Regions from separate parts of the Photorhabdus laumondii genome, predicted to be linked through region 3. Evidence: predicted binding sites of a transcription regulator. Region 3 holds the regulator's gene; each other region holds the start of a gene.
The links. Region 3 encodes CRP, which controls carbon source genes, mostly activating them, when cyclic AMP is high. Its sites were predicted from a motif close to ATGTGANNNNNNTCACAT; they were not measured.

Region 1 (4,813 bases), 950 kb from region 3:
CGCAAGGCGACTCTCTTCCAAGCGTGTCGTCACTTCACGCAGTTCGGATTCTTGTACGCTATTGACTTCTCTCTGAGCCCGCAACTCTTGGTTTAACTGTTCGCATTCAACCCGCCAATAAGCGGATTGTTCAATTTTCTCATTAGCAACGGCAAGCTGGCTGTCCAATTTCCGTAATTCCAGCTCTTGCTGTTGAATACGTTGATGAACGGAGAACCAAACGAGAATACCACCGCCCAATAGGCCACCAAGAGCACCTATCAACGCATATAACAACTGGATACCCACCGGTATTTCCTCTATCTCATGCTTTGACCAGATAAACTAAATTGCTACTGTATAGATGTCCAGAATGATTTATACAGATGGCTCAGTCTGCGAAGCCGCTCCCAATTAGCTCACCCATTTCACTAACCATTGCAAACCAAACGCGCCTGGAGCTAATACGCCAAAAGACCAGATAAGTGCGGAACAGATATTCGCTATCTGAAAATAACGCAATGGCATAGTACAAATACCCGCGACTAATGGCACAATTGCACGGAATGGCCCAAAGAATCGACCAAAGAAAATACTCCAAATACCCCAACGCTCAAAGAAATGGTGCACTCGTGTCAGTAGTTGTGGTTTACGGGAAATCGGCCAAATTTTACCAACATCACCTTTAAAATAAGCACCTACAATATAAGATACCCAATCGCCCAAAAAAGCCCCTGCTGCGGCCGCCAACCAAATCGGCCAGAAATTAAGACCACTTTCACCTATTAATGCCCCCAATCCAAGCAATATGATTGTTGCCGGTAATAACAAGGAGAAAAAAGCCAGAGATTCACCAAAAGCAAGCAAGAAAACAATCGGCATGATCCAGGTATCATGAGCTTTAACAAAAGCGATTACCAGATCAACTATTTCATGAAGACTCAAATTCATATTCCTATATTGATCAATATCCCCTATGGATTTCAAGATGCATCGCGACGGCAAGGGCGCGAATCCTCGGGAGCATAGTTAACTATGTCACCGGGGGTGAGCGAGTGCAGCCAACAAAGAGGCAACTGAAAGATAACGGGTATACACATTCAATTTAACCACCGCTGTATTAACCAGAATTAAACCAACTTTTTATTCAAGGAAATAATCTTGTAATTTCTTACGAGCAGTAAAATCAAGACCAAGATCTTTCTCCAGCCATATATCTACACTGCCATAATGCTGGTTAATACTGTTTAATGCCGTCATTAAAAACTCTTCTCTCACGGAATAAACATAAGCGAATTTATCAACCACATCGTCACTCATAGTTTTCGCATGCTCATTTAACAAATATTCACGATAAGGAGCCAGAGTGCAATTAGTCACTAAATAATCTTCCATTACCGTATCCAAATCAGCCCCCAATGCAAATAATACCAGCGCAGAACCTACACCGGTTCTGTCTTTACCTACCGCACAATGCTGGACTATCCCACCTTTTTCCGGTTGTTGCAGTAAGTTAACTAATGTCTTATAGGCTGAATTTTTTAGCGGCAATAATTCATAAAGACGAAACATAAATGCCTGAGGATTAAATTGCTCCAACATCTCTGACGCCAATTTTTCCAGATTTGCATTCACTTCATCAGATAAGGGATTGGCCGGAGCATGATGATAATTAGCACCATTCCATACCAAATCGGGTTTATCCTCTATTTCACTGGTATCACGATAATCTATGATTTGAAAGAGATTTTTATTTGCCAGGAAAGATTGGTCTTTTTCTGTTAAGCGATCCAGAGAACCAGAACGGAAAAGTAAACCTGATTTGATTTTTCCACCACTCGCGACTTTTTTACCGCCTAAATCACGAAAATTAATCCCTCCATTGAGAGGAAGCACTGATGGATGTAATAAAGATGTTGTGATCATGATGACTCTTAATCAATTGTGAGGTGTTAAGACATTAACAGATTTCTATTTAAAATAAGAGTGAGCCGGAATACTCCGGCCCAAAAAGTATGATTTACAGCAAACGGCGAGCAGCTTCTACGACAATCCCCAATGCATTACTTTCTGTTTTCTCAAGTAATTTAACATTAGGAATCTCCTGCTGAGTACGGTTAACAATAACACCGGCAACCATACCCGCACGTAGACCTTGGCTTGCACACATCGTTAATAAAGTTGCCGATTCCATTTCATAATTCATGACCCCCATTGCCTGCCATTCAGCCATTGAGCCCTTGAAACGGCTCACAACACGGCCAGAATAGGTATCGTAACGCTCCTGACCGGGATAAAAAGTATCGGAAGAGGCCGTTACCCCCACATGTACTGTTACACCTAAATCTTTTGCTGCTTCGTACAGAGCCGTCGTACACTCAAAATCGGCAACCGCCGGAAATTCCATCGGAGCAAAATGCAGGCTGGCACCATCCAAACGAACAGCTGCGGTAGTCACCAACACATCACCAACATTGATATTTTCCTGAATTGCGCCTGTTGTGCCGATACGTAAAAAAGTACGTACCCCCAATTGCGCTAATTCTTCAACCGCGATAGAGGTTGACGGGCCACCAATACCCGTAGAGCATACAATGACTGCTGTACCATCAATTTCTGCCCGCCATGACGTAAATTCACGTAAAGAAGCGAGATGAACTGGGTTATCCATCAATCTTGCGATTTTTTCCACACGTTTCGGATCACCCGGAACAATAGCTAAAGTTGCGCCTTGCAGATCGTTTTTGGTCAGACCTAAGTGAAATACATCAGACATATCAGACTCCTCAGCAAGAAGAATTTATAATGAAATTAGTTGAGATCTACTGTATTGGGCATTTATACCCGTTATCCTTCAAGTTGCCTCTTTGTTGGCTGCACTCTCTCACCCCGGTCACATCGTTATCTATGCTCCCGGGGATTCGCGCCCTTGCCGTCGCGAAGCATCTTGAAATCCATAGGGTATAGACATCTTTTAGTGATAAATGTCACTTCAAAGTAATATAAAAAAGAAAAACATACATTATTTTGAGATATAAATCACAAAATAACCATGAAACAGGTAAAAAAACAGGGCGTTTTCTTCCGTCCATAAACTAACTTGAATGAGTTCATATTATGGAAAAACAATCCATTGTTTAGCTATATTTATGTTTCATAACGTATCGAGAAAAATATATCACAGATTATCTCATCGAAATATTTTCTCCTTGAGAGTTAATAGAGGTTAATATCCATCCAATCACAAAGAAAAAATTATCATTTCATAACCCGGTCATAAAACAAAATATTTCCAATAAACTATCAACTTAATCAAATATAAATCACCGTCGTTATTAAAATACTCTCCTAACATTTATAAATCAACAACGCAATAAACTGGACTATTTTTAAAATAACTTTTTCTTATGATGAACATATTAAAAAATTAACTGTATTTTACTTCTATAGCTAATAAATAATTTTTCTTGCTTATTTACCAACATATTACAATTATATTTTCAACAAAAATAAAACAATTACCAAATATAAATATCACAGTTGTCTTTTTATAGGATGCATATTGTTTAGATATTAGACTCTTTCCACCATATAAGGGCACTATTACTATGACTACTATGACTACTATGACGACACAAAAAACAGTTTTAATTACAGGTTTCGAACCTTTCGGTAAAGAAACGATTAATCCATCCTGGGAAGCTGCTAAGCAATTACAGGGGCGAGAATTATGCGGAGCCCGCGTTGAAGCGCGTCAGCTTCCATGTGTGTTCGACGTCTCTCTGGCTTGTCTGTATGCTGCTATTGATGATGTACAACCTGATCTGGTCATTGCCGTGGGACAGGCAGGCGGCAGACCAAATATTACTGTGGAACGCGTGGCAATTAATATCAATGATGCTAGCATCCCTGATAATCAAGGTAATCAGCCTATCAATACCCCCATCGTCGCAACAGGCCCTGCCGCCTACTTCGCCACGTTACCGATCAATGCGATAGTCAAGGGTTTGCGTGATGCAGGAGTGCCAGCCTCCATTTCACAAACCGCAGGCACTTTCGTCTGTAACCACGTCATGTATGGCCTGTTGCATCATTTGGCATGCATCTATCCTGAAATACGCGGTGGAGTTCTCCATATCCCTTATCTGCCTGAGCAAGCAGCTCGGTATTCAGGAACGCCAAGTATGGCCCTAGAAACAGTTATAACAGCGCTGGAAATTGCTATCGATGAAGCATTAAAAAACAGTGAAGATATCGCCAATAATGGAGACACAGCTCATTAATTTGACATTCTGCTTGCGGGACTGAAAGCTTTCCTCTGAGAAAATGACAGGCACAGACAGTATGCTCTACTGATAGTATCAATCAAACAGTAAAGATAATTCTCTCTGTGCCTGCACAATATCCGTATATAAATATCAAATGTCTGATACTTTATTAAATTATTAATCAGCACATTATTTACATAGGTTATTTTATAATTTCAACTGTTATTACATTGAAATTTAGTTTATTCAACAAAACTGCTTATACCGTATGGGAATATAAGTCATCTTTAGTTATGAAATTAGATATACTTTCCAAGTCTATTGATAGAACTATTTCACCTAGTATCCCACGGTTAATATCATATTCATCTATTTTTGTTACTTTTATTTCTGAAAGATGACCATTCATATTTTTAAAATATTCATCCTCATTATTTTTAGTTCTGATTACCCTCCGCTTTGAATACAGATCATATTTATAAACCTCTGTATTGATTCCTTCTGGAAAATACATTTGACCAACAAAAGCAAAGTGCTCTTTGTCATCCACATTTGTGCTTAATTTT
Region 2 (4,813 bases), 1.3 Mb from region 3:
GATAACCTTCTGTTTGTTGTATTACAGCAAGCATCCAGTTTGCATCTACATTACCACTATTTGCTTTCTTTACTAATGCATGATATTCATCTTCATTTTTAGGCATTGGAATAGAGAATTCTGATAAAAAATCATCTGAATGATTGAAGACAATCGATGGGGTATCTTGTATGTTCATGTCTGAACTCTGAACAATAAAAGAAAAAAAGAACATTGAGTAGAGAAAATATTTCTTATTTTTTACAAAAAAATGACTCATAATATAATCTCGCTAAAAGTATTATTTATCCCTATTATGTCAATATTTGAATTTAGTGACTCCATCTGTATGTTTTTATCCACAGCAAAAAACACATCCACTATCTTAGTCGTATCCCCATTATTCCAGAGTACTGAGCTTTCAAACCCATGAATATTACCATTTATATCCTTGAATCCATTTTCTTTATAGGTAAGATTTATAGCAGAGATTCCTGATTCACTTAATTTATACAACTCTCCATCATCAGTGATACCATCTTTATTGGCATCAATCCATAACTCTAATGAATTCCATAGACTATCATTTTGATCAAAAATACCATCAAAATTATCGTCAAGATCTGCTAATGCAGCAAACCCATTTACTGATTTGACTCCATTTTTTAATATAGAATTATTCCCGAACAACTCATTTCCGTTATTTATTTTTCCATCTCCATTTTTATCCCATACCAGAAATGCATTATTGGCTTCTATCCATCCTGAACTTTCAACAATACCATCATTATCATGATCAAAATATATAGAACCATTTTCCGCTATGGTAATAATACCATCGCCAGTTAAATCAATAATAAGTGGTGTCTCTGTACTCTTCTGATCTTCAACAATTTCTTCAAAATTATCTAATACGGCATTTGGACTCATTCCCCGTAACTCCTGAATGAAATCTATACCATTTTTATCATTATCATAATGTGAAACTCGAAGAATTGAGTTTACAAAATCTATACAGTTATTAGTAAGGAGGTTATAATTCGGCTTAAAATCATAGAAATTTCCATTTTTTAAATCAGAAATGTAATTTCTCATATTATTAACCACACTTTCTGAATATATTGGATATGTAACACTGGAAATTTTTGATTTATCGTATGCGATTGAATCTCTAAAAGTTATGTTCTCAACTCCTCCTACTTGCTTATTATCACCCAAGCCCCATCCGATTGATTCACCCTGAAATTCAACCCATACATGTCCAAAAGTAGATTTGCTAACGTCTCCTGCCGCATTAGTATATTTAGTACCTGAAGATGCTATTTTTACTGTTATTGTTTCTACATGCATTCCTTTAAAATTTTCGTTAAAAACTTTATCAACTAACCCATAGTCTTTACTTGGCATAGTTATTTCCTTATTGAAAACTTCCATGATTATCTTTGATAAATAAAATAAAATTTACTGCAAATAGAAATAATTATCAACATCACTACGGAAATTTTATAAATTTATATAAAAAAATCAAATTAATAATTTTCTAATATTTTATCTTTATTATTATATTTTTCGATAATAAATTAAAACTGTTAGCATTTTCCTTCCGTTACTATTTTGGCTCCGACTATTGCCTTGAGTATAGCCACAGCGATCACAATGAATTTTTCTGTAATTATTGATACGGCAAAGGTCATGAAAATGAAAAAGGATAATCTTAGCTAATCCAATGAGTATCCACCGAAAAAAATAATTTCTGTTAATACTGCTTGCTGTGAAGTGAAAATCAATCAACCACGTTGTTAAGCAACCGAGAAAACGCACTGTTCAAAATCAGTGCGTTAGGAAATAAATTTATCGAGTCTATTCAGGCCAAAAATTTTCATCCATTATTTGCTCAAATGTCCAAGGACAAGTTTCAGGAAATACACTACGCCTAATATTAGTTTCCCTCTCTGCTGCAATAATGGCATCACCATAAGCATCAGAGGAAATTTCGCTAAGTTCTGACTTTAAGCTGGGATTTTTTTTAAGACGACGGGCTATTTTTCTTCTCTGCTCTTCAATCGTAAGCTTCCAGCTCCGACCTTGCCGTTCAGATTGGAATTGCCATTTTAGGAGGTGAAGAAACAGTACCTCAAGACGAGATTCCAGCTCGTTTCTTTGGCTATTTCCCATACTTTCTATTTCCTCCGAAAGGTTTTCCCTATCCAACTGGCTCAAATCACCGGAACGAAGCAAACTGGCTTGCTCCTGAGTCCAACCATAAAAATCACTGTTATAACGGGTCGTCATGGTTCCTCCACTGGGTATATCAGCTATACAACTGTATAAATTATGAGTCTGGCAGATTATTAGCACACCGTCAAAACAGTATGTTTATCGTTAAAATCGATTAGCAGCCCATTCGCCATAAATTGAGAAGAGCCTTTCATCTGGACGGATACATATAGAATAACAAATAGAAGATGTATGAAAACTGTGGTTTTTGTTTGATAAAGAACAGAAACGAACCAAAAACGCTCACCAATAATTAAGTAAAGATCGTTATTGTGACAATTGTCACAATTTCATTGGTAAAGCACATTTCAAAAAGTTAACAAATCACTCAGAATTATCGCCAGGGCAAAACAACTTTAACAACTGAGTGTTGTTTCACAGATAGGTTGAGTGATTTCGACTATCATAATTTTCGTTATGGAAAATAACCACTTACAAAACCTTTCATTTTCCCATCCGGTGGCATTAGTCAACCGGCAAGCTGTTTATAACACCAAAAATGCCATCGGAGGCAAAATATGTTAAGTATTTTCAAGCCGGCACCTCATAGGTCCCGGCTGTCAACAGAACAGGTAGATCCAGTCTATCGTCGCTTACGTTGGCAAATTTTTATGGGGATCTTCTTTGGTTATGCAGCTTACTATCTGGTAAGAAAAAACTTTGCACTTGCAATGCCTTATCTGGTTGAGCAAGGTTTTTCCAAAGGTGAGCTCGGTTTCGCACTATCAGGGATCTCTATCGCATACGGCTTCTCCAAATTCATCATGGGCTCCGTATCCGACCGTTCTAACCCACGAGTCTTCTTACCTGCGGGTCTGATCCTCGCGGCTCTTGTTATGCTGTTTATGGGTTTCGTACCCTGGGCAACGTCCAGTATCACTATCATGTTTGTTCTGCTGTTCTTATGTGGTTGGTTCCAGGGGATGGGTTGGCCTCCTTGTGGTCGTACCATGGTGCACTGGTGGTCACAGAAAGAACGCGGCGGTATCGTTTCTATCTGGAACTGCTCACATAATGTGGGTGGTGGTTTACCACCATTGCTATTTCTGTTGGGCATGGCGTGGTTCAATGACTGGAAAGCCGCACTTTACATGCCGGCTTTCGCCGCCATTCTCGTTGCATTGATTGTCTTTGCCCTGATACGTGACACACCGCAATCCTGTGGCTTGCCACCAATCGAAGAGTATAAAAATGACTATCCTTCTGATTATACAGAGAAAGATGAAAATGAGTTAACCGCTAAACAGATTTTCATGCAATACGTGTTACCGAACAAACTGCTGTGGATGGTTGCTATGGCTAACGTATTCATTTATCTGTTACGTTACGGTATTCTTGACTGGTCACCAACCTATCTGCGTGAAGCCAAGCATTTCGCACTAGATAAATCTTCATGGGCTTATTTCCTGTACGAATATGCCGGTATCCCAGGCACGCTACTATGTGGTTGGATGTCAGACAAAATATTTAAAGGTAACCGTGGTGCAACCGGTGTGTTCTTTATGACGCTGGTTACTATCGCAACTATCGTATTCTGGTTGAACCCACCAGGTAACCCTACTGTAGATATGGCTTGTATGTTGATTATTGGCTTCCTTATCTACGGCCCAGTGATGCTGACTGGTTTACATGCCCTTGAGCTAGCTCCAAAGAAAGCCGCGGGTACAGCCGCCGGCTTTACCGGCTTATTTGGTTACTTAGGTGGCTCTGTTGCTGCAAGTGCTATCATCGGCTACACCGTTGACTTTTTCGGTTGGGACAGCGGCTTTATGGTAATGATTGGTGGTAGTATCTTGTCCGTTATTCTATTGCTAATCGTTATGATTACCGAAAAAAAACATAAACAGGAAATAGCCCACCAATATGGCTAACCTCTGTCATTAAACTGTGATATATCACTGATAATATTAATTAAGCCGCAGCATTATATACGTTGCGGCTTTTTTTAATCTCTAAGCTAAGAGATTATGTCAGTAAGTGTTATTAACACAACCAAACTCACAGTTTAATGAGATAGAGTTTATATCATCGCTAAAACGGAGAAACACACATGCAAACTCCAATTAAGACAATGATAATTGGTATCATTTTAACTTCATCGATGTCAGGCATCGCGCAAGCAGCAGATAAGATTGTTATCGCCCATCGGGGCGCAAGTGGATACTTACCTGAACACACTCTGCCGGCTAAAGCGATGGCTTATGCCGAAGGTGCTGATTATCTGGAACAAGATCTGGTCATGACTAAAGATGATGAACTGATAGTCTTACATGACCATTACCTTGATCGTGTAACTGACGTTGCCAATAAATTCCCTAACCGTGCTCGCCAAGATGGACGCTACTATGCCATCGACTTTACTTTGTCCGAAATCAAGTCATTAAAATTCACAGAAGGTTTCGATATTAAAAACGACCGACAAATACAAAATTTCTCCAATCGTTTCCCAATATGGAAATCTGATTTCCGAATCCATACTTTTCAGGAAGAGATTGAATTTGTGCAAGGATTAAATAAATCTACCGGCAAAAACATCGGTATTTATCCTGAAATCAAA
Region 3 (4,813 bases):
AGAAACACATACGATCAAGTTATGTTGCCAATTTATTCACCAGCGCAGTTTATACCGGTGAGAGGGCAGGGTAGTCGTGTATGGGATCAGCATGGGAAAGAGTATATTGATTTTGCGGGAGGGATTGCTGTTGTGGCTTTGGGCCATTGTCATCCTACGTTAGTGGATGTTTTGAAGCAGCAAGGGGAAAAACTTTGGCATATCAGTAATATTTTCACCAATGAACCGGCTTTGATTCTGGCGCAGAAACTGATTGATGCGACTTTTGCTGAGCGGGTGTTTTTTGCCAACTCAGGAGCGGAAGCGAATGAAGCGGCATTTAAACTGGCTCGCCACTATGCCATTGCGCGTCACAATCCCTATAAAACCAAAATTATCGCATTTCATCAGGGCTTTCATGGTCGTACCCTATTTACTGTCTCCGTGGGCGGTCAGCCCAAATATGCTGATGGTTTTGGACCAAAACCCGCGGATATTATTCATGTGCCTTTTAATGATTTAGATGCAGTGAAGGCCGTCATAGATGACCATACTTGTGCTGTTGTATTAGAACCGGTTCAGGGCGAAGGGGGAGTCACGGCGGCAGCACCGGCATTTATTCATGGGGTGCGTGAGCTTTGTGATAAGCATCAGGTGCTGTTGGTGTTTGATGAAGTGCAAAGTGGGATGGGACGTACTGGTAAGCTATTTTCTTATATGCATTATGATGTTACGCCAGATATCATTACCACGGCAAAAGCATTGGGAAATGGCTTCCCTATCAGCGCCATGCTGACGACAGTGAATATTGCTTCAGTGATGACACCGGGAGCTCATGGTACAACTTATGGCGGTAATCCGTTGGCTTGTGCAGTTGCAAATGTTGCTTTTGATATTATTAATACACCAGCGGTTCTGGCGGGAGTTGAAAAACGCCATAATTTAATGGTGAATTTTCTGAATGATATCAATCAGAAATATTCGATATTTGGTGAAATCCGTGGAAAGGGTCTGCTGATTGGGGCAGAACTTAAAGCGCCACATCAGGGAAAAGCTAAAGATATTCTGCAACTGGCGGCTGAAAATGGCTTAATGTTGTTGAGTGCGGGAGGCGATGTACTGCGTTTCACGCCTTCGTTGATTATTAGTGAAGAAGAGATTGCTCAAGGAATGGAGCGGTTAGAGCAGGTAATTAATCAGTTGGTGTAATTAAATACAGGAGAAATCAGCGCAGGATTATGCGCTGATTAATCGGGCGTTAACGTGTACCGTAAACAACAATAGTTTTACCGTGTGCGGAGATCAAATTTTGATCTTCTAGCATTTTCAGAATACGACCAACTGTTTCGCGGGAACAGCCAACAATCTGGCCAATTTCCTGACGCGTGATTTTGATTTGCATTCCGTCTGGGTGGGTCATTGCATCTGGTTGTTTCGCCAGATTCAGTAAAGTTTGGGCAATTCGGCCGGTAACATCCAGGAAAGCCAGATTACCGACTTTCTCAGAAGTTGTTTGCAAACGGTTTGCCATTTGGGCAGATAAACGCATCAAAATATCCGGGTTTACCTGAATCAGTTGACGGAATTTTTTATAGGAGATTTCAGCCACTTCACAGGCGCTTTTGGCCCGTACCCAAGCTGTACGCTCTTGCCCCTCTTCAAATAATCCAAGTTCACCAATGAAATCCCCCTGATTTAGATAGGAAAGGATCATCTCTTTGCCTTCTTCATCTTTAATCAAAACCGCAACAGAACCTTTTACAATGTAGTAAAGCGTCTCTGCTTTTTCGCCTTGATGAATAAGCGTACTTTTAGATGGATATTTATGAATATGGCAGTGTGACAAAAACCATTCAAGAGTGGGGTCTGTTTGTGGCTTGCCGAGAACCATTCGTTTCATCCTCTGTTGTTATCGCTGCCTAAATAACACGAGAATCTAAAAGTTTCTCGTCAGGCTGGCTTATAAAGACACTAGCTTAACATATTAGTTTGTTGAAAAACCGACAGATAAGGGTTTTATATAGGTTATCTGAAATTTGAACCTTAAGTATTGATCATAACCTACCTATACTTAGCCCACTTCTGTTTTTAACACAGGAAAGGGTTTCTGTCTTGTCTTGTATTGTTTCAGCATAATAAACCGCTCACTAGATTGCCAGTTTAATACTGAAAGAGTAGGCTTGGATGCAAAGAACGACTTAAGAGGTATTTATGCAAGCACGGGTAAAATGGGTTGAAGGATTATCTCTTTTGGGGGAGTCATCTTCCGGTCATCAGATCATGATGGATGGTAATGCCGGTGATAAGGCACCGAGCCCAATGGAAATGGTATTAATGGCAGCCGGTGGTTGCAGTACGATTGATGTAGTTTCTATTTTGCATAAAGGCAGGTATGACATCAGAGATTGTGAAGTAAAATTAACTTCCCGCCGTCGTGAAGAGCCGCCACGCTTGTTTACTCATATTAATCTGCATTTTATTGTTACGGGTAAAGATTTAATAGATAAAGCGGTTGAACGTGCCGTCATGCTTTCAGCAGAAAAATATTGCTCTGTTGCATTGATGTTGGGGAAATCAGTTGAAATTACCCACAGTTTTGAAGTTAAAGATATAGATTAAGATATTATTTCGTGATCAAAAAATAACATCAGGTAACTAATATTTCAGTTACCTGTTTTTTTAACTGAATAATATAAGATGCAAATTTTAAGTGCCGGATTTGCTAAATTGACCTCAGGCGCTGATTAACAAATCTTTTCCCCTTCCAGTAATCGCTGCACCAAGGGTGTCATAATTAATTCCATTGCTAGCCCCATTTTTCCACCGGGGACCACGATGGTATTAATGCTTGAAACGAATGAGCCTTGTAACATTGCTAACAAGTATGGGAAATCAATTTGAGTCAGATCACGGAAGCGGATGACAATAAAACTTTCATCCAGTGATGGAATGGTTTTGGCTGAGAATGGATTGGATGTATCAACGGTAGGGACACGTTGGAAGTTGATATGTGTTCGCGAGAATTGTGGCGTAATGTAGTTAATATAATCATCCATAGAACGCACGACGGAATCCATCACAGCTTCCTGCGAGTGTCCTCGTTCTCCGGTATCGCGGACAAGTTTCTGTATCCATTCAAGGTTGACAATCGGCACGACGCCCACGAGCAGATCAACATGACTGGCAACATTATGTTGTGGTGTGACAACACCACCGTGTAGACCTTCATAAAACAGTACATCGGTCTGCTTGGGTAAAGATTCCCACGGCGTAAATGTACCGGGAAGCTGGTTGTAAGGGACGGCATCGTCATAGGTATGAAGATATTTCCGACGGCGGCCTTCACCGGTTTCACCATAATCAATCATGGTTTTTTCCAGCATGCCAAAATCATTGGCTTCTGGCCCAAAATAACTGATATGCCTGCCTTGTTCTTTGGCTTTACGGATTGCGGCATCCATTTCAGGGCGGGTGTAGCGGTGGAAACTATCTCCTTCTATCTGCGCTGCACTGATGTTAAGTTGCTGGAAAATCTTACGGAAAGCTAAACTGGTGGTGGTGGTTCCGGCACCGCTGGAGCCGGTAATTGCAATAATCGGATGTTTGACAGACATTCAGTAAACTCCATAATGTTAAGAATGGAACATTTCTTTTGGCACAATATTGACGCTCTCATGCAGTTCAGACCACACCAGCATAACATCCCCCCGTTCCAACTGATGGCGTATATTAGCGACTTTCTGCTCCAGCGATTTTTCATCTTCGCCATAGTCAGTGCCTTCCCGCAAGACAAAGCTCTCTATCAAATTTAGCAGAGTTTCGGGTTCCAGTTGTTGCCACGGGATAATCATTATGGTTGCTCCAGATAAGATGACAGCCAATTTGGGATGCGTTGTTCCAGCCACATTTGTGGCTTCTTCAATGAGCCACTGACAAAGCCGACATGTCCACCATATTCTGTCATTTGATATTCAATATTTTTGGGTAACATTTTGAGATCAGGGATGACTTCCGGTGCCATAAAAGGATCGTCTTTAGCATGAATAATCAGCAGTGGCACAGTAATATCAGGCAGACGCGGCAGAGCACTGCACTGGTGGTAATAGTCCGCTGCATTTTTAAAGCCGTGGATTTTCGCGGTCACAATTTCATCAAATTCCCGAATATGTTTCAATCCTTTTACTTGAGACAGATTGATGGGGAGTGAACCGGGGTAGCGTAACAATTTGCGGGTGGCATTACGTTTCAGGCTATTGAGTAAATAGCGTTCATAGACATGAGAAAATCCTTTCTCTATCCGCAGGGAGCAGGCTGCCAGCATCAGAGGCGCGGAAACAATAACGGCAGCATTGATCTGAGCATCTATTTTTTCTTCTGCTAGATAGCAGGCCAGCATATTACCGCCGACTGAATAACCTACGGCTGAGGTGGGGACATCACCGTAAGTCTGTTTTAACCAGCTTAGAAAATAACGGGCATCGCTTGTTTCGCCAGAATGATAGAGACGTTTTTGGCGGTTTGGTTCACCACTGCATCCGCGGAAATGCATGACAACACCAAGCCAACCTTTCTTCTGACAGATATGAAGCAAACCGTGGGCATAAGGGCTGTGAAAACTGCCTTCCAGACCATGAAATAGGATTAATCGTGGCTTGTGTGCTGCGGTGGCGGGATCTTCACTCCACGCCAGATCAACAAAATCGTTATCTGGTAAATCAAGTCGTTGCCAATAGGGTTGCAGTTCAGGATACCGCCGCACCAGACGCGGGAGGAGTGTCTGCAAATGCGGATTACTGGCTCCGGTTAGAGGACGAAAGATATCGGTCATAATGGT
Region 4 (4,813 bases), 2.8 Mb from region 3:
AAGGTATGCCAGATTTTATGCAGATCATGGTAGATCAAACCCGTTACAGTTCTAAGCCACCAGAAATGTTACTCACTCACCCGTTACCTGACAGCCGCCTTGCTGATGCACGTAACCGTGCTAATCAATACCCGGCCCAAAACATTCCACAATCTCAAGATTTTCTGTTCGCCAGAGTTCGTGTTATGGGCATGTACACCACCGAGCAACGCGGCTATCTTGAGCAAATTTTAGAAAACTACCGTAGAGGCACAGCTAAAGAGCAACTTGCCGCTGCTTATGGCCGGGCAATCTTGCTTTCTCAAGATAAAAAATACCCTGAGGCACGGGCTATTTTAGAACCACTGTTAGCAAAACAACCGGATAATGTCTGGTTCATTGACACAATGACTGATATCGACATTGAACAGAACCGAATTGCTCAGGCTATCACCCGGTTACAGAACGCTTTGCAGAAACAAAAGGACAATTTGGTATTGCAAATCAATCTCGCTAATGCACTTATTCACGCAAAACAATATCAACAGGCTTTAAAACTACTTCATCGCTATACATTCAATAATCCAGATGATCCCAACGGTTGGCACCTGATAGCCGAAGCCGCCGCCAAACAAGGTAAACGCCATGAAGAATTATCAGCACACGCTGAAGAAATGGCACTTCGCGGTCAGTTTGACAATGCTATCAAATACCTCAGTAGTGCCAGTGCACTCGTAAAATTAGGTAGTTACGATCAAGCACGTTATGATGCTCGTATCGATCAATTACGCCAGCTACAACAGCGTTACAGTCAATACAAACGTTAAGGAACTCTCATGCAACAGGTGACGATTTATCATAATCCCCGCTGCTCAAAAAGCCGTGAAACTTTGGCACTTATTGAAGAACGGGGAATTAAGCCACAGATTATTCTCTATCTGGAGGCTCCTCTCGCGGTAGAGCAATTATCCGTTCTGCTAGAACAGCTTGGTTTTCACGATGCACGCCAATTGATGAGAACGAAAGAAGATCTATACAAAGAGTTGAATCTGGCTGATGAAAAACTCACTCAGCATGATTTACTGAAAGCAATGATTGTCAATCCTAAACTGATTGAGCGCCCAATCGTGGTTTGCGGTGATAAAGCCAGACTTGGGCGCCCACCGGAAAAAGTAAAAGAAATTCTTGATTGATAAGAATATACCCAATGGATTTCAAGATGGATCGCGGCGGCAAGGGAGCGAATCCCCGGGAGCATAGATAACTATGTGACCGGGGTGAGCGAATGCAGTCAACAAAGAGGCAACTTGAAAGATGACGAGTATAGATGTGATATCACCATCACCTTTAAAGGTGCAAAATATCCTTCACAAATGGAATCGTCAGCTTGCGCTGGGCAACTATCGAAGCGTGATCTAACTGATTCAATGCCATAAACAGGGTCCGCATTTCTCTGTCTAATCTTTTCAGTAAAAAGCGCCCTACATCTTCCGGCAATTCAAAACCGCGTAACTTCGCTCGCAATTGCAAGGCTTGTAATTTCTCATCATCGGAAAGCGGTTGTAATTTATAAATTTGCCCCCAATCCAGACGAGAAGCCAAATCAGGTAACTTAAGATTAATCTGGCGAGGTGGCCGATCGCCGCTAATAAGCAAACAAGTGCGGCCAATCTCCAGAATGCGATTATAAAGATTAAAAATCGCCATTTCCCACTCTTCATCACCAGCAATACTCTCAATATTATCGATACAAACCAGTGATAAGTGTTCCATGCCATCAAGCACCTCAGGGATAAAATAGGCACGTTTATCCAGCGGAACATAACCCACAGCTTCATCTTTCAGGGACAATTCAGCACAGGCGGCATGCAACAAATGACTTCGGCCCCCACTATCACGGGACCAGAAATAAATATAGCTGCCATGCGGCTGATTAATGGCCAATTTGATTGCAGCTAACAGGGTGGCATTTTCCCCCGGAAAGAAACTGGCAAAAGTTTCATCATCGGGAAGATACAAAGGTAACGAAAGCTGCGATGGTGTGTTCAGAAGCACCTCAAACAGAGCTGGTAATAAACGCCAACAAGTTTATCACAGAAAATAGTTGTAAATGAACTGTATAGGTAAATAATAAAAAAACTATTTTTAGGATTCAATAAGTTAAATCCTTTTCAGGCTCAGAAGCGCATAATATCTCGTCATAGCACAGAACAGACCGCAAACGCCTATAAAATATTCTGCATGTAACAACATGAAAAATTTAAGTTTTCAGTCCTATGTTATTTAAGAAAAAGCTATCAGATAGTGAGTTTTATTCATTCTTAGCAGAGATCAATGTAATCGCTCTTTACTGATAACAAAAAGGCGATGATAGTGATAATCCTTGTCATGGCCCCAGCAATAGTTAGCCCAGGTTACATAGAAGTCATCCCATGAGGTAATCAGGCTCAGTGGACGCTCCTCTTTGGTGCTATCAGAAACATACACATGATAGCCATTAATACTGATAGCCCAAGCAATCATACGTTCCCAAAACCTACGTCCATCTAGCGTTTGCTCACTGTCAGACACAATGATGGAGTATCTTTCAAGGAAAAACCTAAAAAACTCTTGTGACAAACCTCTCACTGCCCCGTCATGTTGAGGAAGAACTGTACGCCACACCAGTATCTGTGTGCATGTTTTCTTCGATGGAACAATATGTTCCATGAATTCGAGCTTTACCACGTAAACCGTCTCCGGCATATCTGCATCAGTCACCAATCTATATTGATTGCCAGAAACAGATGCCAGCAAACGGTAACCATATGGCGTAACAAATCCAGGCAGAGAAAAGTCTTGCACCCCGCGTTCAATGAAAGCTTGGGTGTGTTCTACATTTTTCTCTGTCATGTTAAGTTTGATATCGAAATCTGATTCAGAGATTAACTTTCGCATTGCTTCATCACTAGTTGCCAATACTTACTGTATCCAAACATTCACCCTTATTCCATCAGTGAAAAATCTCGCTGCAACATCCTATACAACCTAAAATTTTCACACTCTGTACAATACAAACGAAGATCACACTCTATCGCTATTCCTTAAACTATTCTTGATTAATATGCGAACAAAATCGCAACATATTTAACATAAGTTGCTAGTCTTAATAAACAGTGAAAGTTCTCATCAACCACTTATCCCATAAGAAACGATATAACAAACTGGAGACTGAACAATGAAAAAAATCCTATTGTGTTGTGCGGCCGGTATGTCCACCAGCATGCTAGTACAACGCATGCAGGCAGAAGTGATAAAACGGGCATTGGACATTGAGATCAAGGCTGTTCCCACGGTTGAATTAGAACACCTGATAGCCGACGCTGACGTTATTTTACTCGGCCCACAGGTGAGATATCAATTGGCCCATTTTTCCGCTATTGCCAAACCACTCGGTAAACCAATAGACGTTATTGACATGATGGATTATGGCACTCTTCGTGGTGATAAGGTTCTCGATAAGGCATTGAGCCTGTTGGAATAAACAATTTCATCATCACGCGGAGTACCCTCATGAGTCTCTATACCTCTTTTATGCGTGTCTTAGAAAACCACATTATCCCGTTTGCCGGGCGAATCGGTAACCAGCGGCATATTACAGCAATGCGTGACGGCTTTATCTCAGCCATGCCATTTTTGATCATCGGCAGCATGATGTTAATTGTGGCAAATCCCCCCTTCGATTTACAGACTACATCCTCATTCGGCCAGGCTTGGTTATCCTTTGCCAAAACTCACTGGGACACCATCACAATGCCTTACTTTATGACGATGGGATTAATGAGTGTCTTTGTTTCGGTCGGTACCGCCTACAGTTTAGCTAAATCCTACGGTCTGGACGGGTTAACTTCGGCTTTACTATCACTCATGGCGTTTTTGCTAGCAGCAGCACCACAAATAGAAAACAAAATAGCACTCGATTTCCTCGGTGGCGCAGGTGTATTTACCGCATTAATTTGCGCTATCTGGTCAGTTGAACTAACACGTTTACTAAAAAAATATAACATCACCATCCGAATGCCAACACAAGTGCCACCAGCCATTGCCCGTTCTTTTGAACTTCTATATCCAGTCATAGGTATCTTGTTAACCGTTTATCCTGCCAGCTTGCTATTACAGAGTGAATTCAATCTACTTATTCCCGCAGCCATAATGCAGATGTTCCAACCCCTCATTTCCGTCGGTGATACTCTGCCTGCCATTATACTGGCGCTACTCATTGCTAACTTACTGTGGTTTGCCGGTATTCATGGCGCCAACATTGTCACTGGCTTGATGGCCCCTATTTTTATGGCAAATATTGCTACCAATGCAACATTAATGGCCCACGGTACTGCTGCAACACAAATTCTCACCGATCCTTACTGGGCGTTTTATATCTGTATTGGCGGCTCTGGTTCTACGTTGGTTCTGGCGATTCTGTATCTGCGCAGCCGCTCTATACATTTGCGTACTATCGGAAAATTGAGCGTGGTTCCATCCATATTCAATATTAACGAACCACTGCTGTTTGGTTCACCGATTGTGATGAATCCGACCTTATTTATTCCACTATTGGTTGTGCCACTGGTCAATGCAGTATTGTCCTACAGCGTCCTGCATCTTGATCTGGTACATAAAATGGTCGCCATTTCGCCCTGGACTACGCCGGCACCCATCGGCGCAATGATTTCCGCCGCTTGGGATTATCGGGCGGCAGTGCTAGTTATCATACTCACGATAATCGATCTCTTTATCTGGTATCCCTTCTTCAAAATTTATGAAAAACAATTGATCGACGAAGAAAATAAACAGC

Region 1: the regulator CRP is predicted to act here: its motif matches at 3,007-3,024, upstream of udp (uridine phosphorylase).
Region 2: the regulator CRP is predicted to act here: its motif matches at 2,527-2,544, upstream of glpT (glycerol-3-phosphate transporter).
Region 4: the regulator CRP is predicted to act here: its motif matches at 3,083-3,100, upstream of PluTT01m_RS14170 (PTS sugar transporter subunit IIB).

What each region holds. Positions count from the first base shown of each region.
Region 1 is NZ_CP024901.1:5,161,910-5,166,722, forward strand. It holds gene rmuC (DNA recombination protein RmuC) at 1-264, opposite strand, end outside; gene PluTT01m_RS22660 (DedA family protein) at 394-930, opposite strand; gene PluTT01m_RS22665 (tyrosine-protein phosphatase) at 1,123-1,905, opposite strand; gene udp (uridine phosphorylase) at 2,000-2,755, opposite strand; gene pcp (pyroglutamyl-peptidase I) at 3,606-4,262, shown strand; gene PluTT01m_RS22680 (dioxygenase family protein) at 4,507-4,813, opposite strand, start outside.
Region 2 is NZ_CP024901.1:4,802,395-4,807,207, forward strand. It holds gene PluTT01m_RS21140 (tetratricopeptide repeat protein) at 1-178, opposite strand, end outside; gene PluTT01m_RS21145 (SPM autocatalytic domain-containing protein) at 256-1,386, opposite strand; gene PluTT01m_RS21150 (DUF29 domain-containing protein) at 1,840-2,271, opposite strand; gene glpT (glycerol-3-phosphate transporter) at 2,775-4,127, shown strand; gene glpQ (glycerophosphodiester phosphodiesterase) at 4,307-4,813, shown strand, end outside.
Region 3 is NZ_CP024901.1:425,441-430,253, forward strand. It holds gene argD (bifunctional acetylornithine/succinyldiaminopimelate transaminase) at 1-1,188, shown strand, start outside; gene crp (cAMP-activated global transcriptional regulator CRP) at 1,238-1,870, opposite strand; gene PluTT01m_RS02015 (OsmC family protein) at 2,191-2,598, shown strand; gene PluTT01m_RS02020 (phosphoribulokinase) at 2,724-3,593, opposite strand; gene PluTT01m_RS02025 (YheU family protein) at 3,612-3,830, opposite strand; gene PluTT01m_RS02030 (hydrolase) at 3,830-4,807, opposite strand.
Region 4 is NZ_CP024901.1:3,262,129-3,266,941, forward strand. It holds gene bepA (beta-barrel assembly-enhancing protease) at 1-806, shown strand, start outside; gene arsC (arsenate reductase (glutaredoxin)) at 816-1,172, shown strand; gene hda (DnaA inactivator Hda) at 1,327-2,034, opposite strand; gene PluTT01m_RS14165 (hypothetical protein) at 2,311-2,916, opposite strand; gene PluTT01m_RS14170 (PTS sugar transporter subunit IIB) at 3,197-3,502, shown strand; gene PluTT01m_RS14175 (PTS cellobiose transporter subunit IIC) at 3,532-4,813, shown strand, end outside.